Regions from separate parts of the Aquitalea sp. ASV11 genome, predicted to be linked through region 2. Evidence: predicted binding sites of a transcription regulator. Region 2 holds the regulator's gene; the other holds the start of a gene.
What was found. The regulator sigma-54, encoded in region 2, starts transcription at its own class of promoters, with help from an activator protein. The targets are predictions, from matches to a motif close to CTGGCACGCTTCATGCTT.
Positions count from the first base shown of each region.

Region 1: JHD62_RS13780 (NarK/NasA family nitrate transporter) is a predicted target of sigma-54. The motif match lies at 2,706-2,723, and genes of this name have one in related genera.

Region 1 is NZ_JAELUD010000042.1:2,252-18,100, reverse strand. It holds partial or broken gene nirB (nitrite reductase large subunit NirB) at 1-1,301, opposite strand, end outside; gene JHD62_RS13780 (NarK/NasA family nitrate transporter) at 1,326-2,528, opposite strand; gene JHD62_RS13775 (CmpA/NrtA family ABC transporter substrate-binding protein) at 2,782-3,885, opposite strand; gene JHD62_RS13770 (ANTAR domain-containing response regulator) at 3,895-4,485, opposite strand; gene JHD62_RS13765 (acetone carboxylase subunit gamma) at 4,588-5,094, opposite strand; gene JHD62_RS13760 (hydantoinase B/oxoprolinase family protein) at 5,120-7,444, opposite strand; gene JHD62_RS13755 (hydantoinase/oxoprolinase family protein) at 7,456-9,600, opposite strand; gene JHD62_RS13750 (sigma-54-dependent Fis family transcriptional regulator) at 10,007-11,992, shown strand; gene JHD62_RS13745 (hypothetical protein) at 12,016-12,462, opposite strand; gene JHD62_RS13740 (LysR family transcriptional regulator) at 12,618-13,508, opposite strand; gene JHD62_RS13735 (NADH-quinone oxidoreductase subunit L) at 13,607-15,082, shown strand; gene JHD62_RS13730 (YbcC family protein) at 15,069-15,849, shown strand, end outside.
Region 2 is NZ_JAELUD010000019.1:14,962-30,810, reverse strand. It holds gene JHD62_RS08565 (DMT family transporter) at 1-473, opposite strand, end outside; gene JHD62_RS08560 (NAD(P)H-hydrate dehydratase) at 643-2,103, opposite strand; gene JHD62_RS08555 (flavin prenyltransferase UbiX) at 2,106-2,726, opposite strand; gene rapZ (RNase adapter RapZ) at 2,792-3,634, opposite strand; gene hprK (HPr(Ser) kinase/phosphatase) at 3,615-4,571, opposite strand; gene ptsN (PTS IIA-like nitrogen regulatory protein PtsN) at 4,564-5,028, opposite strand; gene hpf (ribosome hibernation-promoting factor, HPF/YfiA family) at 5,150-5,476, opposite strand; gene JHD62_RS08530 (RNA polymerase factor sigma-54) at 5,548-6,972, opposite strand; gene lptB (LPS export ABC transporter ATP-binding protein) at 6,976-7,707, opposite strand; gene lptA (lipopolysaccharide transport periplasmic protein LptA) at 7,704-8,258, opposite strand; gene lptC (LPS export ABC transporter periplasmic protein LptC) at 8,248-8,808, opposite strand; gene JHD62_RS08510 (HAD family hydrolase) at 8,805-9,329, opposite strand; gene JHD62_RS08505 (KpsF/GutQ family sugar-phosphate isomerase) at 9,348-10,328, opposite strand; gene JHD62_RS08500 (cation:proton antiporter) at 10,545-12,512, shown strand; gene JHD62_RS08495 (AsmA family protein) at 12,601-14,751, opposite strand; gene JHD62_RS08490 (SulP family inorganic anion transporter) at 15,070-15,849, opposite strand, start outside.

The sequences.
Region 1 (15,849 bases), on a different contig from region 2:
CCGTTGCAGCCGCACACTTCGTCGCTGTCCTGCATGCAGGCGGCCTTGCTTTGGCCCTGCACGCCGGAGTCCCCGATGGTGGATTCGCCAAACATCAGCGTGTCGCGCAATTCGGCCACCGAGCGGCCCTCGCGTAGCAGCTTGAAGTACCAGGCACCATCGGCGGTATCGCCATACAGGCAGACCCCGGCCAGCTTGTCGTCCTTGATCACCAGCTTTTTGTACACGCCGCCTGCCGGGTCGGACAGCACGATGTCTTCCATGCCCTCGCCGCCCATGAAGTCACCAGCCGAGAACAAATCAATCCCGGTGACTTTCAGCTTGGTGGACAGCACTGAGCCCTGATAGCGACCAATACCCAGCTGGGCCAGATGGTTGGCGCACACCTTGGCCTGCTCGAACAAGGGGGCTACCAGACCATAGGCCACACCACGATGACTGACGCACTCGCCCACTGCATAGACGCGCGGGTCGTAGGTTTGCAGTGCATCGCTCACCACGATGCCGCGTTCGCAGTGCAGGCCACAGGATTCGGCCAGCGCGGTATTGGGGCGAATGCCTACCGCCATCACCACCAGTTGGGCGTTTATCTCTTCGCCATCGCTAAAACGCACCCCGGCAACACCGCCCTGGCCGTCATCCAGAATGGCGGCAGTCTGCTTGCCCAGCAAAAAGCCGATGCCGCGCTCTTCCAGCGCCCGCCGCAGCAAGTCTCCGGCTACATCATCCAACTGGCGGTCCAGCAGCCAGTCACCCAGATGCACCACGGTGACCTCCATGCCGCGCAGCTTCAGTCCGTTGGCGGCCTCCAGCCCCAGCAGGCCACCGCCAATCACCACCGCCTGGCGCTTGGTCTTGGCGGCGTCCATCATCAGCTCGGTATCGCGGATGTCACGGTAGCTGATGACGCCATCCAGATCCTTGCCCGGTACCGGCAAGATGAAGGGCGTGGAGCCGGTGGCCAGCAGCAGGCGGTCGTAAGCCGCTTCGGTACCGTCTTCGGCGATGACTTTGCGCCGTACCCGGTCGATGGTGGCCACATTCTTGCCCATGTAGAGGGTGATGCCGTGCTCGGCGTACCATTCAACACTGTTGAGAATGATGTCCTTGAAGTCCTGCTCCCCGGCCAATACCGGCGACAGCAGGATGCGGTTGTAGTTGGGGTGCGGCTCGGCACCGAACACGGTGATGTCGTACAAATCCGGTGCCAGGCCCAGCAACTCTTCCACCGTGCGGATACCGGCCATGCCATTACCCACCACCACCAGCTTTTGCCGGGCCTTGCCCTGCAGTTCTGCCATGTTCATCCTGCTCTCCTTTGCTTCTTATACCCGTGCCGCGGCAACGGTCCAGCCACTGCGCCAGCGTTGTTTCACCCCAGCCAGGCTCAGCCAGGCCAGGCAGCACAGGCAGGCAAACAGCCACAAACCTGCGGAATAACCACCGCTAGCCTGCTTGATGGCTCCCAGGCTGGCGGCCAGCGCAAAACCACCAACCCCGCCCGCCATGCCTACCAGGCCGGTCATCACGCCGATTTCCTTGCCAAAGCGTTGCGGCACCAGCTGGAACACCGCACCGTTACCGGCACCCAGGCACAGCATGGCCAGGATGAACAGCAGCAGTGCCACCGATGGGCCACCCACATTGAAACCGGCCGCGCCAATCAGCAGCGCACAGCACAGATACACCGCGAGCAAGGAACGGGTGCCGCCCAGACGGTCGGCCAGCATGCCGCCCAGCGGCCGCATCACCGAACCGGCAAACACACAGGCGGCGGTGTATAGCCCTGCCGTTTTGGCATCAAAGGCAAACTGGTCGTGAAAGTAGCCCGGCAGCGCGCTGGCAAAGCCGGAGAAGCCGCCAAAGGTCATGGAATAGAAAAACATGAACCACCAGGCGTCCTTTTCTTTCAGCACGGCCAGATAGTCAGCCAGCTTCTTGGCTGGCGGCGCATTCGGTGCGTCCTTGGCACAACAGGTGAAAATGAGCAGCGCGGCAATGAGCGGAATGCAGGCCAGGCCGAACACGTTCTGCCAGCCAAAAGCCAGTGCCAGCGCCGGGGCAAACAGCGCTGCCAGCACAGTGCCGGAGTTACCCGCCCCGGCAATGCCCATGGCCGTGCCCTGATGCTGCGGCGGATACCAGCGCGAGGCCAGCGGCAGCGACACCGCAAACGAGGCCCCTGCCACGCCCAGGAACAAGCCAAGCAGCAGCGCACCACCCAGACTGGCAATGCCGACCTGCCAGGCAGCCAGCAAGGCGGCAATCACCACCAGCTGGCCGATGATGCCGGCCCCGCGCGCGCCGATACGGTCCACCAGCACGCCCATCAGCAGGCGCAGGATGGCCCCCGCCAGAATCGGCGTGGCCACCATCAGGCCGCGCTGCTGGGTGGACAGATGCAGTGCGCTGGCAATGGGCACCTGCAAGGGGCCCAGCAGATACCACACCATGAAACTGAGGTCGAAATACAGAAAGGCTGAAAACAGGGTCGGCTTGTGTCCGGCTTGCCAGAAAGTGCGGTCCATGTAGTACTCCTGTCGGGGAAGCGTGCTTCCCGCCAAATGGCCAAAACAAAAACGGCGCCCTCCCTGACTGTGAAGTCAGGAGAGGACGCCGTTGTCCGTATCGGTAGTGGCCGCCGTTGGCCACTGCCGTGATGTATGGTGCAGTCAGCACGCCGTTGCGCTGCTACACCGCACTTATTGCAATTTGCGTGCCAGCCGGAAAATGCTGTTTGCGGGAGTATTCATGCCGGTTCTGCCCGGATATTGCACCGCATCAGTGCGTGTATTGCGACAGCGCACCGACACTGGGCGCACTGCCGGAATAATCTGGCCAGTGGCTGCCGTCCATCAGCACGCTGTGACGGTCATGTACCGCTGGCAATGACAAGCCGCAGGCTCGGGCTGCCTGCTCATACAAGGCGGTCTGGTTGACGCTGGCCACCACGGCGGCCGCGTCATTGCCCTGCCACATGCCCCAGCGCCGGTATTGCTGCAAAAACCACAAGGCATCCGACGGATAAGGGTAATTGACGCGGCCTTCATCACAAAAATGCAGCAGACCGGCATCTGCAGCGGTCCAGTGTTGCAGGATCAGCTCCGCCGGCATGGCCAGGCAGTCTTCCGCGGCCAGCCAGCCGGCAGCCAGTGCGTGGTTTTCCGGCTGATCCAGCCAGTGGCAGGCCAGCAGCAGCGCCTGTACCAGACGCCCGGCCACATCCGGCTGCTGCTGTGCCAGTTCGCGTCGGCAAGCCAGCACCTTTTCCGGGTGATTCGGCCAGATGACTGCACTGTCGGTCACCAGGCGGGCTACGCCGCGCTGCTGTGCCAGTGCATGCCAGGGCTGACCGGCGCAAAATCCGTCCAGCACACCGGCCTGCATGGCATCGCTCATTTGTGCCGGTGGAATCACCACGCAACGGGCATCGCGCAAGGGATGCACACCCTGGGCGGCCAGCCAGTAATACAGCCACATGGCGTGAGTGCCGGTGGGAAAGGTATGCGCCAGTGCCAGCGGGCGGCCCAGTTGCCGGCTGATTTCCATCAGGCTGGCACCCTGGCAATAGGCATCGGCCAATGCAGGAGCCAGGCTGATGCCCTGCCCGTTCTGGTTCAGCGTCATCAGGATGGCCATGTCGCAGGGCGGATTACCCAGACCCAGCTGCATGCCATACACCAGTCCGTACAGCGCATGCGCGGCATCCAGCTGGCCGCTGATCAGCTTGTCGCGCACCGCCGACCAGGACGGCTGGCGATGCAGGCAGAATTGCAGACCCATTTCACGGTCCAGCCCCAGACGCTGTGCCACCACCAGCGGTGCGCAATCTGTCAGTGCGACAAAGCCCAGATTCAGTGTGTGCAAGCATGCGGGAACAGTCATGAATGTCTTTCAGCCCAGCAGCTTGCTGGAGTTGATCAGTTGGCGGGACAGTTCGGCCAGCCGCAAGCCGCTTTGCATGGCCTGGCTGCGCAGCAGCGCATAGGCGTCGGCTTCGGACAGCTGGCGGCGCTCCATCAGAATGCCCTTGGCGCGTTCGATCAGCTTGCGTTCTGCCAGTTGTTCTTCCATCTGCAGCAGACGTTTTTTAAGGCGGGCATCTTCTTCAAACTTGACCCGCGCCATGTCGATGATCGGTGCCAGGCGGCTGGCAGCCACCTGATCCACCACATAGGCGGTGACACCGGCACTGACCGCAGCCTGAATGGCGGGCAAGCCGCCTTGCTCGGCAAACATCACCACCGGGCGTGGCGCGGCATGGCCCATCAGTGCCAGTTGTTCCAGTGTGTCGCGGGAGGGGGATTCGGTATCAATGATGATGATGTCGGGAGACTGGCTGTCCACCAGTTGCAGCAGCTCCGCTGCGCCTTGCGCCTCTGCCACCACCAGATAGCCAGCCGCCGTCAGCGCAGCATGCAGCTGGGCCATCGGGCGGTCGGTATCGTTGACCAGTAATAGTCGTAATGGAGTGGAAGCAGTCATGGCAGCCATCATCGGGTGATGACCACCAGGGATGCAATATTCGTGCCCAAGGCCAGCCAGTGCGAGGAACTGCAAGCACCCCGCACCGCTTAGCCCTTGGACTCAGTTGGCCCGCTCTGGCAGCGGTATTTGCAGCCACTGCTGATAGAAGGTTTCGATGTCCGGTTCGAAATCGTGAATCACCGGATACCAGGGGGTGGGTGCTTCCACATCATGCATGGTGGCGCATTGCGGGCAGTAATACTCGCGATACACCTGCCACTGCGTGTCCGGTGCCATCAGCGGCGGGTACACCTCAGCCATGGCTTCGGGGCTATCACGCACATGAATCATGGCATTGAGCTTCCAGTTTTCGCGGTAATCACCAAACACATGGCCGCAATCGCACTGCGTCACCCAACGCTTGTCCTGGCAGGACTGCACGATATACAAATGCGGGCCCAGTGGCAGGATGATGCGGTCGGGGAAGCGCACCTTTTCCTGCAAGGCGGCCAGGTATTGCACGAAGCGCTGCTGATCCTTGGGCATGGACAACATGCGAAAGGTAGTGTCCCAGTCCAGCGTGCCATCCACCAGATGGGAAATCTGTTCATTGGTATATGCCGACATGTGCTGTCTCCTTCAGCATGGGGTTTTACTCTTCCACCTGCACTACGGTGGTGACATCGGGCAGCAAGGACAAATCCATGCGGTGTTTGGCACCATAAGACGGTACGCCCAGCTCGCTCTCCAGCAGCTGCCATTCATCCGGCAAGCTCCAGAAGGCCTTGAACTGGCGGCTGAACTTGTCCGACAGGGCAAAACTGGTGGCAAACATGTGCTGCACCTGTACCGAGGCCTGCCTGGCCAGAATCCGCTCGCGTTCCTGCTGCATCCAGACGCGGGTGGGCTGCGCACGGGCAAGCCTTTCCTGCCGCATTTGCGCGCGCCGCTGCCGGGTTTTTGCCACGTCCACGGCATAACGGCCCTTGCTGTCACAGCTGAACACCGCGCCATACACGCGTTCTGCGTATTCCGGCAGCAGGAATTGCTGGTTCAGGTCGGCCTCTATCGCCTTGGGGTCGCGGTCTATCGGGTCGCCAAAACCCGGTCCGCCGCGCAGGTAGTTGAGGTAGAGGTCGTAGTTGTCGTAACAGTCTTCGGTGCTCATGCACTGCTTGTCGCGCTTGACCCTGGCCCCCGCTGCCAGATGACGCTCGTAATCCGGTTGCGATGGATCGGTGTCGCCGCCCAAGGGCAAGGACTCGCCGCTGGCAATGCGTTGTTGCAGGCCGGTACTGTGGGCTTCAAAGCGATAGCCGGTCGCTGAGGGGTAGCCGCCCATCAGTCCCCAGTCGCTGTTCATGTAGCCATTGCCCATGAAGAACATGGTCCAGTCCTGTGCCTTCCACACCATGCGCAAGGTTTCAAAACCGCAGCCACCGCGGTATTTGCCATAGCCACCGGAGTTGGTTTTGACATTGCGCCCCAGGTAAAGCAGCGGCTCGGCCATTTCCCAGATTTCGATGTCGCCCATGTCGCCTTCCGGGTTCCAGATGGCCGCGGCGTGGTTCAGTCCGTCCTTGATGGCACTGGCGCCAGTGCCGCAAGAGCTGGCCTCGAAACTGTTGACCGCATGGATTTCACCATCCTGATTGATGCCGCCGCCTTGCAGCCAGTTGGAGGTGTTGGCATTGCCGGCATTGACTTCTTCCAGGTAGCCACGGCTGAAATAGGCCTGACTCAGCCCGCGCCACAAGGCGGACCAGCCGGACACCAGAAAATGCCAGGCGTAGGCATGACCGGTACGACGGTCATCCGGGTTACACCACGTGCCCTTGGGCAGGCGGAATTCGGTGGCGTAGTAAGCGCCATCATTGATGCGCTGGGTGGGCACCAGAGTCTGGCACATCATCACCCAGATGCCGGAAGTGAACGCCACCTGGTGGGCATTGAAGGTGTGCCAGCCCCAGCGGCTGGCCCCTTCGAAGTCCAACCGCCATTTGCCGTCCGGCCTGATGGTCATCTCGCACGGGGAATGCATGATGGAATCCAGCTTGGCAAAGGCATTGGATACCTGCACGTCTTCGTGTTTGTACGGTACGTCGACGAAAGATACTTTGCGGTAGACACCTGGCAGGGTCATGGCCTTGATCCGGCTCATCAGTCCGCGACGCCCTTCTTCTATGACTTCGAAGGCAAATTTCTCATACGCCTCGATGCCATCGGCCCGGATCACTTCCTCCACCAGATCGCGGATCATGTGGCAGCCGGCGATGCGGGTTTTTTCGTCGAGGATCCAGTACTTGGGCGTGCGTACCGAACGCTGCGATTCGTGCAGCCAGTCACGCAGCGGTACATCGTTGATGCCGGTCTTGCGGCAGGTAATCATGTAGCCATCACCAAAACGCTGGGTTTGCCCGGTGGACATGGAGCCCGGCGTTACCGCGCCGGTATCGATGACATGAGTAACCCCACCCACCCAGCCTATCAGCCTTTCCTCCCAGAAAATGGGCACGATGGTGGCAATGTCGCAGGGGTGCACATTGCCGATGGCACAGTCGTTGGTGGTGAACATATCACCGGGATGGATGCCGGGATTGCTCTCCCAGTCGTTTTCAATCATGTACTTGATGGCAGCCCCCATGGTGCCGACATGAATGATGATGCCGGTGGAAGTCAACACGCAGTCACCGGCAGCGTTGTAGAGGGTGAAGCACAGTTCGCCCTCTTGCTCGACGATGGGGCTGGCGGCAATTTTCTTGGCGGTTTCACGGGCATGCACCAGCCCGCCGCGCAGCTTGGAAAACAGCTTTTCATAGCCGATAGGGTCGCCATCGCGCAGCGCCAGCTCTGTCAGCCCGTTGTAATGCCCGGTGGCACGGGTACGCTCGATGATGGCGTCGCGATACTGTTTCAGGGTCTGGCCGTTGTGCAAAAGGTCGGCAGTCTTGAATTCCCGCTGGTTGAACATGTTCATGGTGCATCTCCTTATTGCAGCTGGCTCAGATGAAACAGTCGGTGCTTGTCCAGCCGGGTGGCAAAGCCGTCGGGCACCACAAAGGTGGTGGCATCGGATTCGATGATGGCCGGCCCGATGATGTGATTGCCGGCCTTCAGGCCCTCCATGCTCCACAGCGTGGCTTCAGACCATTTTTTGTGGCGGTAAAACGGGCGGGTTCCCAGGCAGGCGGCTGCGGGGGGAACCGGGCCGGCGTCCGGGTCTTCCGGCAAGGCAGGTTTCTGGGTGATTACCGTGCCGCGCAGGATGGCTGCGGTAATGGAAAAGCCCAGCTCCGGCGAGCGTGCGGCAGTGGCATAAACCCGCCCATAGGTGGTTTCGAAGGCCTCGACCATCCGGTCCCAGTGTTCGGCCGTGCTGGCCCAGGTGACCGGCGAGACGATTTCCAGATCATTCAGCTGCCCCATGTATTGCATCTTGAAACCGGGTATCAGCAATACATCCTCGGGCTGATAGCCATTGAGCACGAATTCGTCGATCACCTTGAGCGCCAGATCGGACCATGCCTCCTGCAAGGTCTGGCAGGCTGCCACCTTTTCGGCTGCGCTGGCATGCTGCGCCACACCCAGATCCACCGACTTGTCATAGCGGTATTCAAAGTCGGCACAGGCACAGCCAAAGGCCGAGAAGCCAGCCGCCCAGGCCGGGACCACCACGTCCTTGAAACCGACGCCGCCGGTATAACCATAGGTATGCACCGGCCCGGCCCCGCCATAGGAGAAGCAGGTGAATTCCGCCGGGTTGTAGCCCTTGGCACTGATGTTGGCACGCAGGTATTCGGACAGGGTGAGGTCCAGCAGCTCGATGACACCTGCTGCGGCATCTTCCACACTCAGGCCCAGCGGGTCGGCAATTTGCGCCTTGATATGCTTCCGGGCACGGGCGACATCCAGCTTGATGGCTCCGCCAAGGAAATTGTCCGGATTCAGATAGCCCAGCACCACATGGCAGTCCGACACCGATACGGTATCCAGCCCACTTTCCGGCCAGCAGGTACCTACCCGGTAACCCGCACTGTCCGGCCCCAGCTTGATGGCCTTGCTGTACGGGTCCAGCCGCACGAAGCTGCCGGCGCCTGCGCCGACCGAATCCATGGCGACCAGCGGCAGCGACAACACCAGCCGGGCCATGTCCGGGTCGGACTTGATGGCGAAGTTGCCCTTGGTGATCAGGGCGACATCGAAGCTGGTGCCGCCGATGTCCGAACAGGCGATATTGTCATCACCCAGGTATTCGCCCAGCAGCCTGGCACCAATCACCCCGCCGATGGGGCCGGACACGATGGTGCGTGCCAGCTCCTTGGCCTTCCAGCTGATGGTGCCGCCGTGGGTGGCCATTACCCGCAGGTCAAAGCGGGCGCCATATTTGCTGAACAGCTCACTCACCTGCTTTAGCGTCTGACGTGATGGCTCAGCCCCGTAGGCCTCCAGAATAGTGGTATTCATGCGGTGGCTTTCCTTGCGCGACGGGTAATAGTCCACCGAGGCAAAAACCGGGATATCTGCATGAGCTTGCTGTAGTTCGTCCAGCACAATGTCGCGTGCCTGTTGTTCGCTGCGCGGATTCTTGTGCGACTGCAACAGGCAAATGACGATGGCCTGGGCACCGGCTTCCAGCAGCTCGCGGGTGGCCAGGCGAACCTCATCCTCGCGCAGCGGGATGACAATTTCTCCCTGCACGTCGGTGCGCTCCGTCACACCCCGGGTGCGGGATACCGGCACCAGCGGTTCGTCGTAACGGTGGGTATTCAGATGAATGCGGTCTTCCAGCGCATAGCCCAGATAGCTTTGCAAGGCTCGCCCCATGGAGTGGATCTGCTCGAAGCCCTTGTTGCAGATCAGCCCCACCGGCAATCCCTTGCGTGCCAGGATGCGGTTGAGCATGGCGGTGCCGGAGTACACGCAGGTCACCAGCTCCGGATACACATCGTCAACCGTCCGGCCCCAGTGTGCCAGCGCATCCCGCGATGAGTGGTAAATGGCATGTGACTCATCAGCAGGATTGCTTTGTGCCTTGCCAACAACAAAACGCCCATCTTCGCGGACGAAAAAGGTGTCGGTCATCGTGCCGCCGGCATCAATGCCCATCACCTGAACGACAGATCGCCTTTGCATATTGATTCCTCCAGACTGAGTGGTTCGACATCGTGGTCTTGCCCTGACAACATCAAGTGGCAGCCAACCTGGCTGCGACAAATCTTTTGGCCAGAAACCAATGTCAGGCACCACGTGACGGGGAATGTCCCCAGCCTGGTAATGGCAACATGCGTGCCATCCCTGAAACCAAAACAGATTTCCCACTTTTCCATTTGTTTACAATGACTTGCAAAAACAAAAACAAGGCATGATGGAAAACGTACCTCAGCCAGGATGTCTTGAATACGGACAAGGACGCGGACAGTGTACGGAATACGGACAGCCCGCCTGACCGATGGGTGCAGGCCGGTCCTGCCCGATTTCCATGATGATTGACGCTGTTTCCGCCGCGCCTCATTCCACTCATGCTGAAGGTGAAATCTCCATGCCACGTTCAAAACCGCTGATACCGAGTGCCGTCAACGATGAACGGGTTGCCAGTTGCTGGGAAGCATTCATCTGCCAGGAAAGCAACCCGACCGATGCCATCCGTCAGGTCATCTGGCAGTCCTGGCTGCGCTGTCGCACCAGCGAGGTCAACCCGACACTGCAAGTTGCCCCGGTCATCGACAGCAAACAGCTGCTGACTGCACGCTGCCAGCAGGCAGAAACACTGCTTGGTGCGGCACGCCCGGTGATGGGCCTGTTGCGGGGGGTGCTCAAGGAATCCGGCTCGATGATCATGCTGGCCGACGCAGACGGCATGATTCTTGATCAACATGGTGCCCATCGCGCAAGGCAGGCAGGGGAGCAGGTGAATCTGGCACCCGGCGGTTTCTGGAGCGAATCGCTCATTGGCACCAATGCCATCGGAACCGCCATTGCCACCGGCCAGCCGGTACAGATTCATGCCAATGAGCATTACTGTCTGGATATCAAGCAATGGACCTGTGCCGCCGCACCCATCTTCGACCCCTACAGCCAGGCCTTGCTGGGCGTGATCGACCTGTCAGGACGCAAGGAAACCTTTCACGGCCATTCATTGGGCCTGGCAATTGCGGCGGCCAGACAGATCGAATGCACACTGCTGCAACAAGCCCATACCCTCAATCACCGCCTGCTGGAGCTTTCCACACTGGCCTTCAATCAGTACCGCAATGACTGCCTGCTGCTGTTTGACCGGCATGGCCGCCTGCTGAAACAAAACGGCAAGCTGCACGAGGCACAGCAGCAACACGGCGTCAGCCTGTTACATGATGGCAACTGGTATCTGCCCGCCTGCAATCTGGGCGACCCGGCCGAACTGCGTCAGCAACAGGCACCTGCCTGGCTGCAACAAGCTTGGGTACAAGGACTGCAGGAAAAGGGACAACAGCTGGGCAGCCTGCTGATCATTCCGTTGCGGCAAGCCGGAACGCCAGTCAAACCGGCTGTCAGTGCAAGCCCTCAGCCCCCAGCGGATGCCTTTGATGCCATCATCGGCAGCAGCCCTGGCCTGCACGCCACCCGGCAGCAGGCCCGGCGTCTGGCGGCACTGGACCTGCCGGTATTGCTGCTGGGTGAAACCGGGGTGGGCAAAGAGCTGTTTGCCCGCGCCATCCATCAAAGCTCCGGCCGGGCGACAGCCCCCTTTGTTGCGCTAAATTGCGGGGCACTGTCACGCGACTTGCTGGCCAGCGAACTGTTCGGCTATGTCGACGGCGCTTTTACCGGAGCCCGTCGTGGCGGCATGCCGGGCAAGATAGAACAGGCCGATGGCGGCACACTGTTTCTGGATGAAATCGGTGAAATGCCGCTGGAAGTGCAGCCCCATTTGCTGCGGGTACTGGAAGACGGCCGCCTGGTGCGACTGGGCGATCGACATGAACGGCAGATCAAGCTGCGCCTCGTCGCCGCCACCAACCGAGACCTGCAGGCCGAAGTAGCCAGCGGCCGGTTCCGCTGCGACCTCTATCACCGGCTGTGCGTCAGCAGCGTGCTGATTCCGCCCCTGCGCTCGCGCAAGGAGGACATCATCGACATCATTGCGCATCTGGACGCGCAATTTGCCCGCAAATATGGCACCGCAGGAAAGCGACTGGGAGAAGGTGTCATGGAGGCACTGACCCGGCACGACTGGCCCGGTAATGTCAGGGAATTGCGCAATGTGTACGAAATGCTGTTTGCACTGTGCGACGGAGAATGCATAGACATGGCGCAACTCCCACCCGACCTGCTGACAGGCCGCATGCGGTACGGCGAACAAGCAGATATCAACCCGCAGCAGGAAAACCGGCTGGACGCCATCGAAAGACAGGCCATAGAGCGGGCCATCGCGCAGTCGGACGGCAACCTGTCCCGGGCAGCCCGCAGCCTGGGCATCTCGCGCTCCACCCTGTACACAAAACTGGCTGGCATGCGCGCTAGCAGCAAAGCCGTGCGCAAAGACTAGACGGCAGCTATGCCGCTGCAGCCTCAGCTCGCCCCGCTGGCCGCACTGGCCGGTGCATGCTGCTGGCAGGCATGGTGCAGGAACTCGCCAAAACGCTGCGTGGTGTACACATACCACGCATTGTCGATGCTGAAACTTTGCACACCTCCCGCCAGATTGGGGGCAGCAAAATACAGGATGGCCCGGTCACGTCCCTGACCGCTGCTGCAGTCCAGCTCGGTGAGGATTTCCGCACTGTGCACCGCACTGCCGCCCAAAACAAAATTCAGGCTCCACCACAGCGAGATGGTGCCGCCCTTCTCCTGTTTCACCGGCTTGTTTTCCAGGCTGGCGTTCTGTTCGCACTGATCGCTGCATTGCCAGTACAAGGGCGTTGCCTGGGCTTGCAATGCAAGGCAGGACAACAACAAGCAGCACAAGCCGGCAATGGCATGGGACAGGAAGGAAAGCGCAATTCGGGCGGAAGGCATGATGGCAAGGGCAGCGGCGGATTCGACAACAAGCCGACAGGCCATTGCCTTGCAATAGCCAGCCGGAAGTGTTGCCAATGTAATGGCAATGCCGGCAGGCGATAACATCATTTACCGGAAATTACACCGCCATGACTGGCTGCGCGTGCCAGACATCAGGCCGGCATGGCAAACAGCTGGAACAGCTCCTTGAGGTGTGGTGCTTCAAAGCGGCGGCGCACGGTGATGGCATAGAAGGTTTCTTCCACCCCCTGCACCGAGCCGTATTTCTCCAGCATCCCCTTGCCCAGCTCATCCTTCACCACAATGGCCGGAATCAGCGCCACGGCACCGGCATCGCGTGCCAGCAAGCGCAAAGTGGCCATGTCGTCCACTTCGGCACGGATGCGTGGTTCGATACCCAGTTTTTCGCACAGCAGGTCGAAGCGCACGCGGATTTCACTTTTGGCACTGGGCACCACCAGCCATTGCTGCCGCAGGATCTGCGCCAGGTCAAACGGCCCGTCAACCAGCCCCGGCGGGCCGATCAGGCAAACCTCCTGCCGCGCCAGCGTGCGGCAGCGCCATGGGTGCTTGTCGTCGGCAATCACCGGGCGGTTGCTCAGCACCACGTCCAGTTCGAACGCGGCCAGCCGGCTGAGCAATTCTTCCAGCCCGCCCGCTTCCAGGTTCAGCTTGACCGACTGCCGCCCCAGTACCGGATGCAGAAAGCTTTCCAGAAAATTGCGTGACAGGGTGGACACGCTGCCAATACGCAGTTGGCCGCCCTGCCCGGCATCCTGACTGGTGGTGGTGGCCAACAGCTCGTTGCCCAGCGCGAAAATAGCCTCGGCATAGCGCAGTACCGACGCGCCCATTTCGGTCAGCAGCAGTTTCTTGCCTTCGCGCAGGAACAAGGGCGTGCCCAGTTGTTCTTCCAGCTGGCGGATTTGCGCCGACAGCGCCGACTGGGAAATATGCAGCCGTTCCGCAGTACGGGTAAGGTGACCTTCCGCCGCCACGCGCCAGAAGTAATACAGATGATGATAGTTAAGGCGATTAATCATTCTGTTTAATAGATTGATTTGTCCGTATTAATGTATTTTACCGAACAAGCATTGGCAGGCATAGTGCCGCTGTGTTCAATAACCAGTGGTTTGACGCCATGTTGCCATCCTTTCACACCCTGCTTGCCGTGCTGTGGCTGCTGCCCGCCCTGATGCACGGCAAGCTGTCGCACCACTGGTGGCTGGCCCAGTCCAGTGCGGCGGGCGGCGCACTGTGTGCAGCCATGTTGATGGCCTGGCAAGGCCTGCACGCTGCCTTGCTGTTCCAGTTGCTGATCCAGCTGCTGGCCTGGGTGATCTTGCGTTTTTCCGCCCGCTACCTGAGCGGCGAAACCGGCCAGGCGCGGTTTTTGCGCGCCGTGGGCTGGCTGCTGTGTGGTGCCACGCTGGTGGTGGCCAGCCAGGACTGGCTGACCCTGCTGGCCGGCTGGCTGCTGACCAGCCCGGCACTGCAAAGCCTGCTGACCTTCTTCCCCCAGCGGCCGCAGGCACGCATTGCCGCCCGGCGCGAAGCCGTGGCCAGCCGGCTGGCCGAACTGTGCCTGCTGCTGGCCGCCGGGCTGATCAGCTGGGCGGTGGGTTCCATGTCATTCGATGTAGTAGCCCAGCCACTGACGTCCCCCAATGCTGAACTGGCACGCCAGCTTGGCGCAGTATTGCTGGTGGGCTGCGTGGTACTGAAAACCGCCCAGCTGCCGTTTCATGGCTGGCTGACCCAGGTGATGGAAGCGCCCACGCCGGTGTCTGCCCTGCTGCATGCCGGGGTGGTGAATCTGGGCGGCATGGTGCTGATCAAGCTGTCTGCACTGTGGAGCGTGGTGCCGCTGGCCAGCTGGCTGCTGGTGTTGTGGGGCGGCCTGACTGCAGGCCTTGCCTGCTGGGTGATGCAAACCCGCATCAGCATCAAGCTGCGGCTGGCGTGGTCCACCTGCGCACAAATGGGTTTCATGCTGATGGAGTGCGGTTTGGGTCAGTATTCGCTGGCGCTGCTGCACCTGGTCACCCATTCCATTTACAAGGCACATGCTTTTCTCAGTTCTGGCAGCCAGGTACGTGCCACCATCCGCCAGAGTGCAACCCCCGGCCAGCACGGCAAACTGTGGCATGCGGGTAGCGGCATCGCCGGCATCGCGCTGCTGCTGGCCAGCCTGCAAGCCTGGCAGCTGGCACTGGGCCATGCCCTGCAACCACCTCTGCTGCTGATTGTGGTGATTGGCCTGGGGCTGGCCCCGCTGTGCCAACGCAGCCTGCGCGGCTATGCAGTGGCCTTGCTGCTGTGTCAGGTCTACCTGCTGCTGCACACCCTGTTTGCCACCCTGCAAGCCGATCAGGCCAGTGTGCCGCTTGGCTGCCAGCTGCTGGTTGCGGCCTTGTTTGTGGCGCTGTTCCTGCTGCAAGGCTGGCTGCAACACCACCCGGACCACGCGCTCACCCGCCGCCTGTATGCGCTGGCCTTTGGTGGCCTGTATCTGGATGAATGGTGGGTACGCACCAGCATGCGCACCCGGCTGTACCGCCTGGGTCGCCTCTCCCAACCACGCCAGCAAGGAGCAACCGCCCATGACCATGCCTGATTCCCCCTTGCAGCACGCCATTGCAAACGCAGCAGGCCGGATTGCCCCCAGCTGGCCGCTGGACAGCCTGCTGGCCAGCTCGCCTTACTGGGGCTTGCGCCAGCAACAATTTGTCAGCGCCCACGACGGCTTGCAGCGACTGGCGGACAGCCGCCTGCATCTGGATGAATCTGACTATCAACAGGCTTTCCGCGACGGCAGCATCGGCCTGCCCCACCTGCAAGTGGCACTGCATGAAGCAGGCCTGCACTGCGCTGCCAGCGACTGGCTGTCACAACCCGCCAGCGAGACCGCCCGCCGGCCTGCCCGTTTATTGCAGAGCAAGTGGCGCCAGGACCCGGCAGGACATGCCGGTTTGCAAAGCTGGCAACAGGTGATTACCCAGCAGATCAGCCAGTGCTGTGCCGCATGGTTCGACCACGACCAGGCCGAATGGCAGCCGGACCGTCACGGCCAGCTCTACCAGAACTGGCTGGCGGAAATGCGCATCCAGCCCGTGCCCAGCCCGGACCCGGCGCTGCGCCAGGCAATGCAACAGGCCATCGCCACATTGCCGGAAGATCACCACAGCTTGCTTGACCAGGCGGTAACACGCTTGCAGGCCCGGCCCGACTGGCTGGCCGACTGGTTTTATGTACTGCTGCAACGCAATAGCGGCTGGGCCGCCTGGTGCCGTTACCAGGGCTGGCAAGCCGAGCTGTCCGGTGGCAGCAGCAGCCTGCTGCAACAGTTGCTGGCCATGCAGTTGGGCTGGGAATGGCTGCTGG
Region 2 (15,849 bases):
ACGCCGCGCAAGCTGGAAAAATGCAGGCTCAGCAACTGACCGTGGGTGCCAATCACCAGCACGCCCAGATAACAAATGATGGCAGCGAGGGCGTCGTGCAGGCTGAGTTTGTGCTTGAGCAAGGGGACTGAGAGCAGCGTCATGGTGAGCGCCCAGGTGTAATTGATGGCCTGGGCCTCTTGTGCCGGCAGCAGCGCATAGGCCTGAAACAGGATCAGATAGTAAATCAGCGGGTTTACCGCACCCAGTACTAAAGAATGGCGCCAGTGCTGTCGTAATGCAGGCCACAGGCTGCCAAGCCTGCCCTGGGCCAGCAAAATGCCGAGCAGACAGAGGGTGGAGGCAATGCTGGCATACAAAACCAGTTGTGCCGGGGACAGGTGAGCCAGGCTGATCTTGAAGGCGGTTGCCACGGTAGACCATGCCAATACGGCGCTCAGCCCGAACAAATATGCTTTCTTCTGTTGCTGCAAGGAAAATCTCCCATCACGGAATGGCTCCATTCTACCTAGCCGTGTACAGCACAGAGAACGGTACTTTTCTATAAAAAAAGAATAATTTTTGAATTTTGCAATGACTATGTCATTAATTGTTTTTGCGTGTGGAGGATAACGCTCGCGAATCGCGATCGTGGACCGTGCTTTAACTGCTTAATCGATTAAGGATGGCGCTGCAGCGCAAGGCAGTAGCCGATGCGGTAAGGCCAATGGGGCCGCCAGCTTCCTGCTGATACTGGTCCCCGGCCAGGCCATGAACCCGGACAGCAAGGCAGCTGGCGTCCAGCGCTGGCATACCCTGCGCCAATAAGGCAGCAATCAGGCCGGTCAGTACATCACCTTGTCCGGCGACTGCCAGTGCCGGGCCGCCGCTGGTATTCAGGTAATAGGGCTGTCTGGGTGCGCATATCAGGCTGCCTGCCCCCTTGAGCACCACAACTGCATTGAGTGTAGCGGCCAGCTGTTGTGCGGCTTCCAGCCGGTTAGCCTGAATATCCGCTGTGGTACAGGCCAGCAGACGGGCAGCCTCCGCCGGATGCGGCGTGATGATGGTGGCGGCCTTGCGCTGGCGCAGATGCTTTTGCAAACTGGTATCGGCTGCCAGCAGATTGAGGGCATCCGCATCCAGCACCAGCGGCAGCGGGCTGCCCAGCGATTGTTGCAGCCACTGCACAGCTTGCACGCTTTGGCCGAGGCCGGGGCCCACTGCCAGGACATCACAAGCGGGCTGGTTGGCAGGTTGGGCGTCGCCATGCAGCATCAATTCGGCAAAAGCAGTATCGACGACCAGTCGCGGATCCAGGCTCAGCACATGGACCTTGCCCGCACCTCCGGCCAGTGCGGCACGTCCGGCCAGCAACACGGCACCGCTCATGCCGGGGCAGCCTCCCACAATGCTGACCGTACCGTGGCTGCCTTTATGGCTATCCGGTTTTCGCCGCAGCATGCGGGCATCCTGCCGGTTCAAATAACCGGCAGCCACGGGTTGTAGTTCTGCGGGATAGTCCAGTGGAGCACATTCCACCTGTCCTGCATGGTTGGCACCGGCTGCATAAAACAAACCCGGTTTGTGGCACAGAAAGGTCAGCGTGTGGCTGGCCTTGATGCAGGCTGAAGGAGCCTGGCCGGTATAGGCATTCAGGCCACTGGGGCAATCCAGTGCCAGTGTGGGGCAGGAAAGCTGGTTCAGCTGGTTGATGAGCTGGCACCAGAAGTCATCCAGCGGCCGGTTCAGACCAATGCCAAACAGACCATCAATCAGCAAGGCAGGCGAAGAGTAATCCACACTCAATTGCTGTAGCGGCAGGCCGCCAGCCTGGCGCAGGGTCTGGAGCGCCTCACAGGCTTCTGTACTGAGTGGTGGTTGTGGCAGCAGCACATCCACCTGATAACCTTGCTGCATCAGCAGCACTGCTGCCACCAAGGCATCGCCGCCGTTATTGCCCGGACCGGCAGCTACCAGAATGCGCGCACCTTGCGCGACATGCTGCTCCACCCAATCTACCGTGGCTTGCGCGGCTTGCTGCATCAGATGGATGCCACGCTGTGCGGCGACTACTTCCAGCTGACGCAAGTCCGCCAGGCTCCACAGGGCTGCATTGTGCATGCTTACTCCTTGCCGGGTTCTCCCCAGCGGGGCATCAGGCTATTGGGAACGCGTAGCTGGTCCAGTATGCGGGCGACCACGAAGTCCACCATGTCTTCGATGGTGGACGGGTGCGTATAAAAGCCCGGTGATGGTGGCAGGATCACCACCCCAAGCCTCGCCAGCTTGAGCATGTTTTCCAGATGAATGACGGAGAAAGGTGTTTCCCGTGGTACCAGAATCAGCTTGCGCCCTTCCTTGATGCTGACATCGGCAGCCCGTTCAATCAGGTTGTCGCTCATGCCTTGTGCAATGGCGGCCAGGGTGCCCATGGAGCAGGGACAGACCACCATGGCGTCGGCCGGGTTGGAGCCGGAGGCGACCGGAGCAAACCATTCTTCACGGCCAAATACCGCCAGCTGTCCTTCTGTGGCAGCTGTGCGTTGTTGCAACCATTGGGCAAATTCGGCAGGGCGGGAGGGAAGTTGCAGGTCCATCTCCTGCTTGGCCACGATTTGTGCAGCCTGGGAATAAAGTACCCACACGCGGACGCCTGCACCAATCAGGGTGTCGATCAGCCGCAGGCCATAGGGCAGGCCGGAGGCTCCGGTAAGGGCAACGGTAACGGTTTGGGGTGTTTGCATCTTGTTTCCAGTGGCGGTCCTGCCTGCCGGCGCAGCGGGATGCTGCGAGCCAGGCAGGTGACCGGTCAGGATTCGCGAAACAACTGGCGATGTCGTAACAGGACCTGTTCGGCCGGAAAGGCCTTGGCCAGTTGTTCGGCAATAAAGACAGAGCGATGCTGACCACCGGTACAGCCGATGGCCACAGTGAGATAGCTGCGGTTTTCGCGGCTGAATTCGGGCAACCATTTGAGAATCATGCAGCGGATATCTTCCGCCATTTGAGCGACCAGCGGTTGCCCCGCAAAAAAGTCGACGATGGGTTGGTCGCGGCCGGTAAACGGACGCAAGGCCAGGTCGTAATAGGGATTGGGCAGGCAGCGGACGTCAAACACGAAGTCGGCGTTCAGCGGAACGCCATGCTTGAAGCCGAAGGATTCGAAAATGATGGTGAGCCGACTGCTGTCTGCTTCCACCAACTGCTTGATGGCCGTTTTCAATGCATTGGCTGATAATTCGCTGGTGTCGATGCGAATACCCATTTCCTGCACGCTGGCCAGTAGTTCCTGCTCCAGCTGGATGCATTCCTCCACCGTGGAGCCGCTACCCGACAGTGGATGCCGGCGGCGGGTTTCGGAAAAACGCTTGACCAGGGTTTCCGGCTTGGCCTCGAGAAACAGCAAGCGTACATCCACGGCTTGCTGACGCAGTTTGTCCACCTCGGCAGGCAGTGCGCCCAGCGAAGGGCTGGAGCGGGTGTCCACGCTGATGGCAATCTGCTGGTAGCCATAATCGGCATAAAGCGACATGGCTTCGTGCAGCATGGTGGCTGGCAGGTTGTCCACACAGTAAAAGCCAGAGTCCTCCAGTGCGCGCAGGGCGATGGATTTACCGGAACCGGACAGGCCGCTAATCAATATCAGGCGCATTTTCCTGATCTCTGAGGAAGTTGGTATGGCGTTCGATGAACTCACGGGTACTGTCGATACCACGCAGTTGCAGGATGTAGTTGCGCACAGCCGCTTCAACCAGCACCGCAAGGTTGCGACCTGCCGCAACCGGCAGCACCACCTTGCGCACCGTCACGCCAATGATGTCCTGGGTTTCCGACTGGATGTTCAACCGGTCCAGGGCCTGCATCGCCTGGTCGTTGGCCTTGACCAGGTGAATAATCAGTTTTAGCACCTTTTTCGGACGCACAGCGGTTTCGCCAAAAATGGTACGGATATTCAGGATGCCCAGGCCGCGCACTTCCAGAAAGTCGCGCAGCAGCGGCGGGCAACGGCCTTCCAGGGTTTCCGGGCCGATGCGGTACAGTTCCACCGCATCATCGGCCACCATGCCGTGACCACGGGAAATCAGTTCCAGTGCCAGTTCGCTCTTGCCCATGGCCGAATCGCCCATGATCAGCACGCCGATTTCCAGCACATCCAGAAACACGCCATGCAACACGGTGGAAACTGCCAGTGCGCGCGCCAGATAGATGCGCAGCACATCCATCAGGTAGGGGCTTTCCAGCGGTGTGCTCATCAGCGGCACATTGTGGGTGTGGCAGTAGTCGCGCAGCAGTTTGGGCACTGGCTGGCCATTGGCCACCATCACCACAGACATGGTTTTGTGGAACAGTTGGTCCAGCGCGGTCTTGGCGGCGGATTGTTCCAGCCGGTTGAGGTAGTCCACCTCGGCCAGACCCAGCACTTGCACCCGGTTGGGGTGAATGAAATTCAGGTGGCCGACCAGGGCCAGGGTAGGGCGTTGTTCGTCATTGCCGATGGGGCTGTCCGCGCCGCCGGTGCCTGCTACCCAGGTCAGGTTGAGCTTTTGCTGGTTGTCCTGATACAACCGGCGCACGGTAATGCTAGGCATGGTTGGTATTCCATCCGGTGAGCAGCTGGTACAGATCGGCACGCGAGCTTGCGCTGAGCAGTTGTTCACGCAGCTGTTTGCTGGAGAACAGCTGTGCCAGCTCCGAGAGCACCTGCAAGTGCAGGTCGGTTGCCTGTTCCGGCACCAGCAGGACAAACAGGCTTTGCACCGGCTTGCCATCCGGCGCATCGAAAGGAATCGGGTTCTTCAGGCGAATGAACACGCCTGCCGCTTCCTTGAGCCCTCTGGCACGGCCATGCGGAATGGCCACCCCTTGGCCAAGGCCGGTGGAGCCCAGTTTTTCCCGGGCAAACAAGCAGTCGAAAATTTCACTGCGGGCGATGCCGTGGGTGTTTTCGATAAGGAGGCCCACCTGCTCGAAGACGCGCTTCTTGCTGGCGACATCCAGGTCCGGGAGGATGTGATCCTGTGTCAGGATTTTGCCAATCAGGCTCATAGGAATGGTTGCACGCGGCTACAGAAACTGGCCAATTCTACGTTGCCTTCATCAAAATGAAAAAGGCTCCGAGCAAATAAAAACGGGAACCCGCCGGGTTCCCGCATCGAATACATAATGCTTACAAGCTGGCTTCCGGTTGAACCTGCGGGCTTGCTGCACGGTGTTCGCTTTGTTTTTCCTTGTGCTTGAGTACCTGGCGATCGAGCTTGTCCATCAGCGCGTCGATGGCAGCGTACATGTCGGAGTCGGTGGCCTCTACGTGGATATCCTTGCCGGAAAGGTGAACATTCACTTCCGCCTTCTGTACCAGCTTGTCTACCGACAGGGTGACAGCAACGTCAATCACGTGATCGACATGGCGGGTGATGCGTTCCAGCTTGGTTTCCACGTATTCGCGGATGGCCGGGGTTACTTCGAGGTGGAGACCGGTTACTTTGAGGTTCATACCCTAACTCCTTCTTGTGTTGACTACCCGGTCGGGTCGGCCGGGCGGGCGGATATTCTTCAAGGCGTGAATCACAATGCCTTGCGCAGATTGACCGGCGGTATCTGCATAGCTTCACGATACTTCGCAACGGTGCGTCTTGCAACCTGAATCCCTTGCTTGCCCAGTTCGTCGGCAATGGCGCTGTCCGAAAGTGGCTTGGCCGGGTTTTCACCGTCTATCATGCGGCGGATATGCGCCTTGATGGCCGTTGCCGAGCATTCGCCGCCGCTGTCGGTTTCCAGTGCACTGCCAAAGAAATACTTCAGCTCGAACAGACCACGAGGGCAAAGCAGGTATTTCTGCGTAGTGACGCGTGAGACGGTCGATTCATGCAGGCCTAGTTCGTCTGCGATGTCCCGCAGGATAAGCGGCCGCATGGCGACTTCACCGTGTTCAAAGAACGCTTGCTGTCTTTCGACTATAGCTTCTGACACTTTCAGAATGGTGTCAAATCGTTGCTGGATGTTCTTGACCAGCCATTTGGCTTCTTGCAGCCGGCCAGTCAGTTCGCCTGCGCCTGCCCGGTTTTCCGACAGCATCTGGGCGTATAGCTGGTTGACACGCAAGCGCGGTACCGCGCCGTTATTGAGTTCGGCCACCCAGTGACCACGCCGTTTGCGCACGGTGACATCCGGAATGACATAGTGCACGTCTTCACCGCCAAAGCTGGATGCAGGGTGGGGTGTCAGCCGGGCGATCAGCTGCTGTGCCTGGCGGATGGCTTCGTCATCCACGCCCAGAATGCGCTTCAGGCGGGTGTAATCGCGATTGCCCAGCAGCGTCAGGTGCTCGGCCACAATCTGGCGGGCCAGTGCATGGCCGGGCTCATTGGCGGGCAAACGGGCCAATTGCAGGCCAAGCGACTCTGCCAGGTTGCGCGCGGCAATGCCGGGGGGGTCGAATTGCTGTAACAGGCGCAATCCGACCATCAGTTCATCGGTTTCCAGTTCCAGTTCCAGCGGCAGGTTGCTGGCCAGTTCTTCCAGATCGGTAGTCAGGAAACCGTTGTCGTCCAGTTCTTCAATCAGCAGCTGGACGATGGCCTGGTCGCGGGTGGGCAGGGTCAGTTCACCCAGCTGCGCCAACAGGTGTTCGCGCAGGCTGACCGGGCAGGGGACGTTGAGCATGGGGTCGAATTCATCGTCCCCGTCGTTGCGTCGGCTGCCACTGCCCCAGTCGGTGAGTTCGCCATTGCTGGCGTCCTGGCTGTTGTCACCATCGCTGCTGTCCGACGCCGTGCTGGTGGATTCTTCCTGGGCAGCCGGCGTTTCTGCCTGGCTGCTGTCATGCGAGGGCGGCTCATCGCCGCGTTCCAGCATGGGGTTGTCCAGCAAGAAGCGTTCGACTTCTGCCTGCAGGTCAAGCGTGGACAGCTGCAACAGCTTGATGGACTGTTGCAGTTGCGGCGTGAGGGTGAGTTGCTGGGAGACCCGTAGCTGTAGTGACTGTTTCATGGCTTACAGGTGGAAGTGCTCGCCCAGGTAGACCTGGCGCACTTTCTCGTTGTTGACCAGTTCTTCCGGCTCGCCGGAAGCCAGTACCGAACCATCACTGATGATGTAGGCGCGATCGCAGATGCGCAGGGTTTCACGCACATTGTGGTCGGTAATCAATACGCCAATGCCACGCTGTTGCAGGAAGGTGATGATTTTCTGGATGTCGATGACGGCAATCGGGTCTACCCCGGCAAACGGTTCGTCCAGCAGGATGAAGCGTGGGCGGGTGGCCAGCACGCGGGCAATTTCCACTCGGCGGCGCTCGCCACCGGACAGTGCCAGCGCATTGCTTTCGCGCAGGTGGGCGATATTGAGGTCGTCAAGCAACAGGCTGAGTTCCTGCTCCAGCTTGTCGCCCTTGTAACCGGCAATTTCCAGCACCGCCGTGATGTTTTCTTCCACCGTCATCTTGCGGAAAATGGAAGCTTCCTGCGGCAAATAGCCCAGTCCAAGGCGGGCGCGCTGATGAATGGGCAGGTGGGTGATACTGTTGCCATCCAGCGTGATTTCGCCTTCATCGGCACCGATCAGCCCGACAATCATGTAAAAGCTGGTGGTCTTGCCGGCACCGTTGGGGCCAAGCAGGCCGACCACTTCCCCGCTCTGGATCTGCAGGGCGACGTCCTTCACCACCGTACGTTTTTTGAAGCGTTTTTTCAGGCGCTCCACTTTCAGGATGCTGGGGCCGCTCATTGGGTGTTTCCGTCTGTTTTCTTGCCAGCTGGGCTGTTGTCCCTGGGCTTGGGCTGAATGATGGCTGTCACGCGGCCGCCATTGCTACTGGCACCACTGCTGACTTCATACATTTCGGTTTCGGTGTTGTAGGTAATGACATTGCCGATGACCAGATCACTGCCACGCTTGACGCGGGCATTGCCGGTGAGCACGGCAACGTGGGTGACGGTGTTGTAGTCCAGCTGGTTGGCCTGGCCTTCGATCCATTCGTTCTTGCCGTCCATTTTCTGGCGGAAGTTGACCTGGCGTCCGGTGGCCTGCATGGTCTGGTTACCCTGTTTGTCCTGGGTGACCGTGGCGCGGTCGGCATTGAGCTTGAGTGTGCCCTGGATGATGACGACATTGCCTTGCCATACCGTGACGCCCTTGAGCTGGTCGAGGTTGCCCCGGTCGGCACTGATTTCGATGGGCTTGTCCCGGTCGGCCTTTTCGGCATGGGCGGTCTGGATGGCGCACAGGCCGAGGGCCAGCCAGGCCAGCCGGATGAAGCGGCGGCAGTTATTTTTCATAAGTGGCCTTTGCGTTGGACAGCAGCTGTAATTGTCCAGCCTGCTGTTCGTAAATGAAGCCCACGGCGCTGCCGCTGGACTTGCCATAGTAGAAGTGCGTGAGGGTATCTGCGCGGGCAATGTGCTTGACGGTGTCAATGCGCATATTGCTGCTGACTACGCGGGTTTCCAGTTGCGTGGCGGTGGCCGGCTGGATCAGCGTGACTTTCTTGTCGAACAGTACCTGTTTGGTCTTGCTGTTGTAACGGCCGCTTTCACCAATGGCATGGTAGGCCAGTACGCCATTCTTGTAGCTTTGCAGGTCCGGCGATTCGAAATACGACTCGGTGCGGTCCGGGTATTGCCACATGCGGCTGGCAATCATCTTGTCCTGCAGCATGCCCTTGGGGTCGAAGCGGGTGGCCATCACGCCCTGCGCCACGACTTCAGGCTTGTTCGGGTCCAGCTCGTGCTTGCTGGGCTGCCAGCGTGACACGGCATCCAGCCAGACGGTCAGCAAGCCGGTGATCAGCACCAGCAGGATGGGAAACAGGCGGTGCGAACGGATCATGCTAGATACCGTGCCACGATGGCGTCAAAATTGCCTTGCGCCTGCATGATCAGCTCGGCCAGTTCACGCACTGCGCCCTGACCGCCGGGGAAGCCGGTGACATAGTGCGCATGCTGGCGTACCAGGGTGGGGGCAGCCGGCACGGCCACCGCCAGGCCGACGCGGCGCAGAACCGGCAGGTCGATCAGGTCGTCGCCGATGAAGGCGCATTGTTCCAGCGTGACATCCGCCTGTTGCAGCAACTGATTCAGGGCTTCCTGCTTGTTGTGGATGCCGCCGAAGTAAAAGTCGATGCCCAGCGCCTGTGCGCGGTGTTCCACGCAGCGGTCGGCCCGCCCGGAGATGATGGCCAGCCGTACGCCAGTGGATTGCAACAGCTTGAGGCCCAGGCCGTCCTGCACATAGAAGGACTTGCTCTCTTCTCCCTGGGCATTGTAGTAAATGCGGCCATCGGTCATGACGCCGTCAACGTCCATGATCAGGAGCTTGATCTTGCGGGCTTGTTCGGTAATGGCTTGCATGGGCTTCCTTGTTGCCGGCTAGACGACGCCGGCCTTGAGCAGGTCGTGCATGTGGATGGCGCCGGCCAGCTTGCCGTCGGCATTCACCACCAAGAGGCTGGTGATGCGGCGCTGTTCCATCAGGTGGACGGCCTCGGTGGCCAGCTTGCTGTGCAAGATGGTTTGCGGGGCGGGGCTCATCACCTGGTCGATCAGCAGGTCGTAGATATTGCCGGAGCGTTCCAGCGTGCGGCGCAGGTCCCCATCGGTATAGATACCCTTGATGTCATTGTCCGCCGTGGCAATGGCCACCATGCCCAGGCGCTGGTGCGACATTTCCAGCAAGGCATCTTTCAGCGGCGTGCCGGGCAATACGCGCGGCAGTTCGTCGCCACTGTGCATCAGGTCCTTGACATGGACCAGCAGACGCCTGCCCAGGCTGCCGCCGGGGTGTGACAGGGCAAAGTCTTCCGGGCCGAACTGGCGGGCATCCAGCAGGGTGACTGCCAGGGCATCGCCCAGCGCAATCTGCACCGTAGTGCTGGTGGTGGGGGCCAGGCCCAGCGGGCAGGCTTCTTTTTCCACCTGGGTGTCCAGGAGGATGTCGGCTTCGCGGCCCAGCGAGGATGAGGGGTTGCCGGTCATGCCGATCAGCACCAGCCCCTTGCGCTTGAGCGCGGGCAGCAAGGCAACCACTTCACCGGATTCGCCGGAGTTGGACAGGGCGATGACCACATCCTGTGAGGTAATCATGCCCAGGTCGCCGTGGGCGGCTTCGGCCGGGTGAACAAAAAAGGCCGGGCTGCCGGTGCTGGCCAGCGTGGCGGCGATCTTGCGTCCGACATGGCCGGACTTGCCCATGCCTGTTACCACAATGCGGCCACGGCAGGCCAGAATGGCATCCACGGCACGCAGAAAATCGCCGTTCAGGCGGCCTGACAGGGCCAGAATTGCATCCGCCTCGGTCTGCAGCACTTCACGTGCCAGATCGAGCCGGGAGCTTGTTTGCGCTTTTTCCATAGGGGAAAGTATATCAAAGGTTATAATCGTCGGAGGCAGAAGCTGGTGCATCTTTTGCTTGGCGTGTGATTTTGCCCTGTCATGGCGTCATGCACCTGCCTGCCTTTTTGTTCCTGACCATGCGCTTGCCGGATGGTCGGGGCGCTTGATCATTGCCTTGTGCCGTGCTGCTTGTCATGGCTTTTTCCCGCTTTTTCACAGGAGATGGTTGCGTTCATGCATTCGCTCGCCCCGATTGTGCTGGTTTTGCTGGCTGCCGTGTTGTCCGTTACCTTGTGTCGCAGCTTGCGCGTACCGCCTATGCTGGGCTACCTGGTGGTGGGTTTCCTGGCAGGACCCGGTGTGGCCAGCGTGATTCCCGAGGGCGAGGAAACGCAGTTCCTGGGTGAAATCGGCATCGTGTTCATGATGTTCTCCATCGGGCTGGAGTTCTCGCTGCCCAAGCTGCGGGCCATGCGCCATCTGGTATTCGGCCTTGGCCTGGCACAGGTGGTGGTGACCTTGCTGCTGATTGCCGTGGTGATGGGCTGGCTGACCGGCTCTGCACTGTCCGGCTTTGCCGTGGGTGGCGCGCTGGCCATGTCATCCACCGCCATTGTCAGCAAATTGCTGACCGAGCGGCTGGAGCTGAACCTGCAGCACGGACAACTGGCCATCGGCGTGCTGCTGTTTCAGGACATTGCCGTGGTGCCGCTGCTGATTCTGCTGCCTGCCTTTGCCGGTGGCAGTGAAACCCTGTGGATGGACCTGGGCCTGGCTGCGGTGAAAGTGGTGGCGGTGATGGCCTTGCTGCTGTTTTTCGGCCAGCGCCTGATGCGACCCTGGTTTCATCTGGTGGCCAGACAGCGCTCGGGCGAGCTGTTCATGATCAACGTCTTGCTGATCACCCTTGGGGTGGCCTGGCTGACCGAGCTGTCCGGCCTGTCGCTGGCACTGGGTGCCTTTGTGGCCGGCATGCTGATTTCAGAAACCGAATACCGCTATCAGGTGGAAGAGGACATCAAGCCTTTCCGCGATATCCTGCTGGGCTTTTTCTTTGTCACCGTCGGCATGCGCCTGCAATTGCCCATCCTGTACCAGCGCTTTGGCGAAGTGGCGCTGATGCTGGGCTTGCTGCTGCTGGCCAAGCTGGGCATCGTGTTTGTACTGGGGCGGCTGCTGCGTCACCAGCCCAATCATTCCATGCGTGCTGGCCTCGCCCTGGCGCAGGGCGGTGAGTTCGGCTTTGTGCTGCTGGCCTTGTCCGGTAACCTGGGCCTGATTGCCGAAAGCACCGAGCAGGCCGCCATTGCCGCCATCCTGCTGTCCATGCTGGTGGCACCCTTCATGATCATGCACGGCGAAGCCATCACCCGTCGTCTGGTGAAGCAGGACTGGATGATGCAGGCCTTGAGCCTGCACCACTTGCTGGTGGAAAGCATGGGCAAGTCCGACCATGTGCTGATTTGCGGTTATGGCCGTAGCGGTCAGGCGCTGGCCCGTTTGCTTGAGACGGAAGACATTCCCTTCTTTGCGCTGGACATGGACCCGGAGCGGGTGCGCGAGGCTGGCGAGGCTGGCGACCCGGTGGTGTTTGGCGATGCCGGGAAGAAAGAAGTGCTGGTAGCCGGTGGCCTGATGCGCGCCAAGGTAGTGGTGGTGACCTTTGCCGATACCCATGCGGCGCTGCGCATTTTGCATACCGTGCAGTCTGCGCGGCCTGATCTGCCGGTGATCGTGCGCACGGTGGACGACAGCGATATCGACCAGCTGCGCCGTGCCGGGGCGGACGAAGTGGTGGCCGAGGTGATGGAGGGCAGCCTGATGCTGGCCTCGCAAGCGCTGATGGTGCTGGGGGTGCCGCTGAACCGGGTATTGCGCCGTATCCGTTCGGTACGTGAAGAACGCTACAACCTGTTCCGTGGCTTCTTTCGCGGTACCAGTGATGATGGCGAGGGGCTGGACGAGGCCCTGGTGCCGCGCTTGCTGAGCATTCAGGCCTGCCCTGGCGCGCATGCCATCGGCCATCCGCTGGGTGCTTTGCAGCTGCAGGCGCTGGGGGTGGAGGTCAAGGCCATCCGCCGCAACAGCATTCGCCGGCTGGATTTTGACGACAGCTTTGAGATCGCCGCCAATGATGTACTGGTGGTGCTGGGGACGCCGGAACAACTGGCCCTGGCTGAAAGCCGTATCCTGCAGGGGTGATCTTGCAGAGCTGATGCAAGCTCCGGCATGACAAAGGCCGTGTCACTGACACGGCCTTTTGCTTTGGCTGACGGAAGTAAGACCCGGTTCAGGGCAGAATGGTGGTGATCTGCTTTTTCAGTTCCTGCTTCAGCGCCTGCTGCTTTTCACCTTCGGTCTTCTTGCCCTTCACCATGGCGTTGAAGTCCAGCGCGTAAACCGGAGCATTGAGCGGGCCGGTAATCTTGAGCGGTACGTTGACGCCCTTCAGACGGCTGAATTCTTGCGGATTGGCCTGCACATCCATGGTGTAGTCCACAATATTCTGCGTCAGGTCCACCTTGCCAGCGCCTTTCACATTCACCAGCTGTGACGCCAGCTGCATGTTCTGACTGCGCGCCACGCCCTTGTCCAGCCGGAAGGCGGCGGACAGGGTGGAGAAGGTGGTTTTCTGGTCGGCCTGCGCCGGTGAATTCCATTCCTTCAGTTCTGCCGGCAGGTTCTTCAGTGCGGCTACCAGGTCGATACCGGTCAGCGCGCCCTTGTTCAGGCTGGTTTCCACATTGCCGGTCAGGGTGTTGCGCAGTTCGAGGAAGGACTTGCCATCCGCGGTCACGTCAATCTTGCCATTGCCCTTGCCATCCAGCCGGTTGAAGTTGAGCAGGTCCACCAGCAGCGGGCGGATGTTCATGTCCTTCAGTGTCTGCTTGACTTCCAGATGCGGTGTATCGCGGCGCGCCAGCAGCATGTCGCCTTGCAAGCGGCCTTGGTAGATGTCGGCGGACATCTGGTCCAGCTCCAGTTCGCGCGGGTTGATGCGCACGCTGGCATTGAGGTTGTTCATGCGGAAGCGGCCCATGGCCAGTTCGCCAACGGCCACTTTGCCGGTCAGGTCGAAGTAGTCCAGCCAGTCCAGCGGAATCGGCTTGCCGTCCTGGAAAATGGCCACCGGATCGCCCTTGCTTTCGGGCAGATAGCGGTTCAGGTCCAGCTTGCCCACCGACAGCGTGACTTCATGCCGTGGCTTCATCAGGCCAAACTGGCTGACGGTGACCGACAGGTCCGAGCCGTCCAGCTTGCCTGCCACGCGCAGGTTGAGGCGGGGCTCGTCCAGATCACCATCCAGCGCACCTTGCATGCTGGACACCAGCTTGCCGCGCGGCAGCAGCGGGGTGGTGACGGTGGCGGTCATGTTCAGGGGCTGCATGCGCAGCTGCTTCATGCCCATCAGCGCCAGCGGTGCATCCAGCTTGAAGTTGAGGCGGGTGTCACCGGCTTGCCAGTTGAAATTGCCATTCACCTTGTCGGCAGCCATGCCACCTTCGGTCAGTTTCAGGTTGTCCAGGCCCGCGTCCAGCTGGTACTGGCTGTGGGCATAGCTCAGCTTGCCACTCAGACGGCCGGTGGGAATGCTGACTTCATTGAAGCTGGCATTGAGCTCGGGCACCTTGAGTTCCAGCTGGCTGCTGGGCCGCTCGCTGCTGAAGCGGAAGCTGAGGTCCTTGCCGGAAGTCTGCAAGGTGGCAAAGTTGAGTTTGTACTGGCCGGTGGCGGCAAACTTGCTTTCGCCAAGGCCGGGTACTTCGGAAATGGCCACGGCGTCCAGCTTTTCCAGGCTGACCTGATCATCCTGAATGGTGAGCGGGGTGCTGACCGCCAGGCGGATGGGGCGCTTGCCATTGCTGAGAATGGCAGCGGCAGTCAGGCTGGCGCCACTGCGCAGGTCGTCGGCGTCCAGGCTGACGGTATCCAGCTTCTGTTCGGTCCCGCTGCTGTGATCGCTATACAGCACGGTACCTTCACGGACTAGCAGGCGGTCCAGCTTCATGCTGACGGTACCGGGGGAGCGATGCAGCAGCAGGTCCATGATGGACAGCCGGCCATCGGTACCACGGGCAATGCTGGCGGTGACGCCATGCATTTCCAGCGCCTTGATTTCGCGGTTGCCGGTTAGTAGCGGAATCCATGACAGATAGACATCCAGCTGTTCCACCCGGGCAAAGCTTTGCTTGCTGCCAGGTTCGCTGATGTTCAACTGGTGAATGCTAAGGCCCGGGGACGGGAATAACAGCGGCGTGATCTTGCCTTCCACCGCGACCTGTCGTCCGGTGTCATTCAGTGCGCTACTGAGGGTCTTGCGCACGGCGGCTTCATCAAACTGCCAGAAAATGAGGGCCTGTATCAGTACGAACAGCGCAATCACTGTGCCGCTGCCGTAGACGGCAATGCGTAGCCATAGCCGGCCGGAGTTCCATTTCATGAGTGCATCTTCGGGGGGCTAAGCGGAGTGTTTCATATGCAAGCATGCGGTGGCTGACAGGGATAAGGCAGCCGCTTGCCCGAGTTTGGCGAAGCCAAAATATTACCGGGCAGCCCGCATTTGTAAAGCGCGAATTTTAGCATGAAATGCTGCCAGCGGCCCGGGATGGCTGGAAAGGCCCGTCACTCGGGCGGCCCAGCCGCGGGATGGCTGGCGGGGCCGGGACTGGTTTACCGTTTTTAACCGGTTGGCAGCCAGATGGTGCTGATGCTGGCGTAGTACGGGGGGAGGGGGGATGTAGAAGAAATTGCTAACGGTTTACTCGCGCCCGGTTTGCATGAAGTGGATGAAGCGCGGCTGTGCCGGGCGGACAGTTCCGACATGACCGGCCCGGCGTTGTCGTGCCGCCACCGGTCGGGGCGAAGGTGCTGCGGGATGGGCGCAGCTGGCCGACATGCCCCATTGTTGTAACTGGCTGGCAGTCGCTCCGTCCTGGCACAGCAATTGCAAACGGTAGCCATGTTCATCGCACCACAGGTGCAGGCGGTGCAGGGTTTGCATGGCCGAACTGTCCAGGCTGGCCTGGCGCAGGCACAGCTGCACCAGATCGCCACGGGACAACTGTGCCGCGATGGCAGCTTGCAACTGGTCGTGCAGGCGGCTGGCCGAACCGAAGTACAAGGGGCCGCACAGCTCGGCCGTCAATACCGCGGGCTGCTGGCTGCCGGTATCGGCAGGCTGCAGGCGGATGTCTTGCAAGGGGTTTTGCTGACTGGCGCGATAGCAGAACTGCCAGGCAGACAGCACCAGACCCACCACGATGCCGGCAAGCACATTCATGGCCAGAAAGGTGAGCATGGTGCTCAGTAAAATACCGCGCTCTGCCTGTGCCAGCGCCGGCCAGCGTTGCAGCCAGTGGCTCAGCAGTTCCACCCCGAAATATATTAATACCCCGCCCAGCACATAAGGCTGGATCAGGCCCAGCATCCATTGTTGCTGCCAGATGGCCAGCAGGCAGCAAGTGACAAAGCAGATGGCCAGCGGCCAGCGCCGGGCACCCATGCGGCCGGCCAGCAGGCTGTCGGACAGCATGATGCT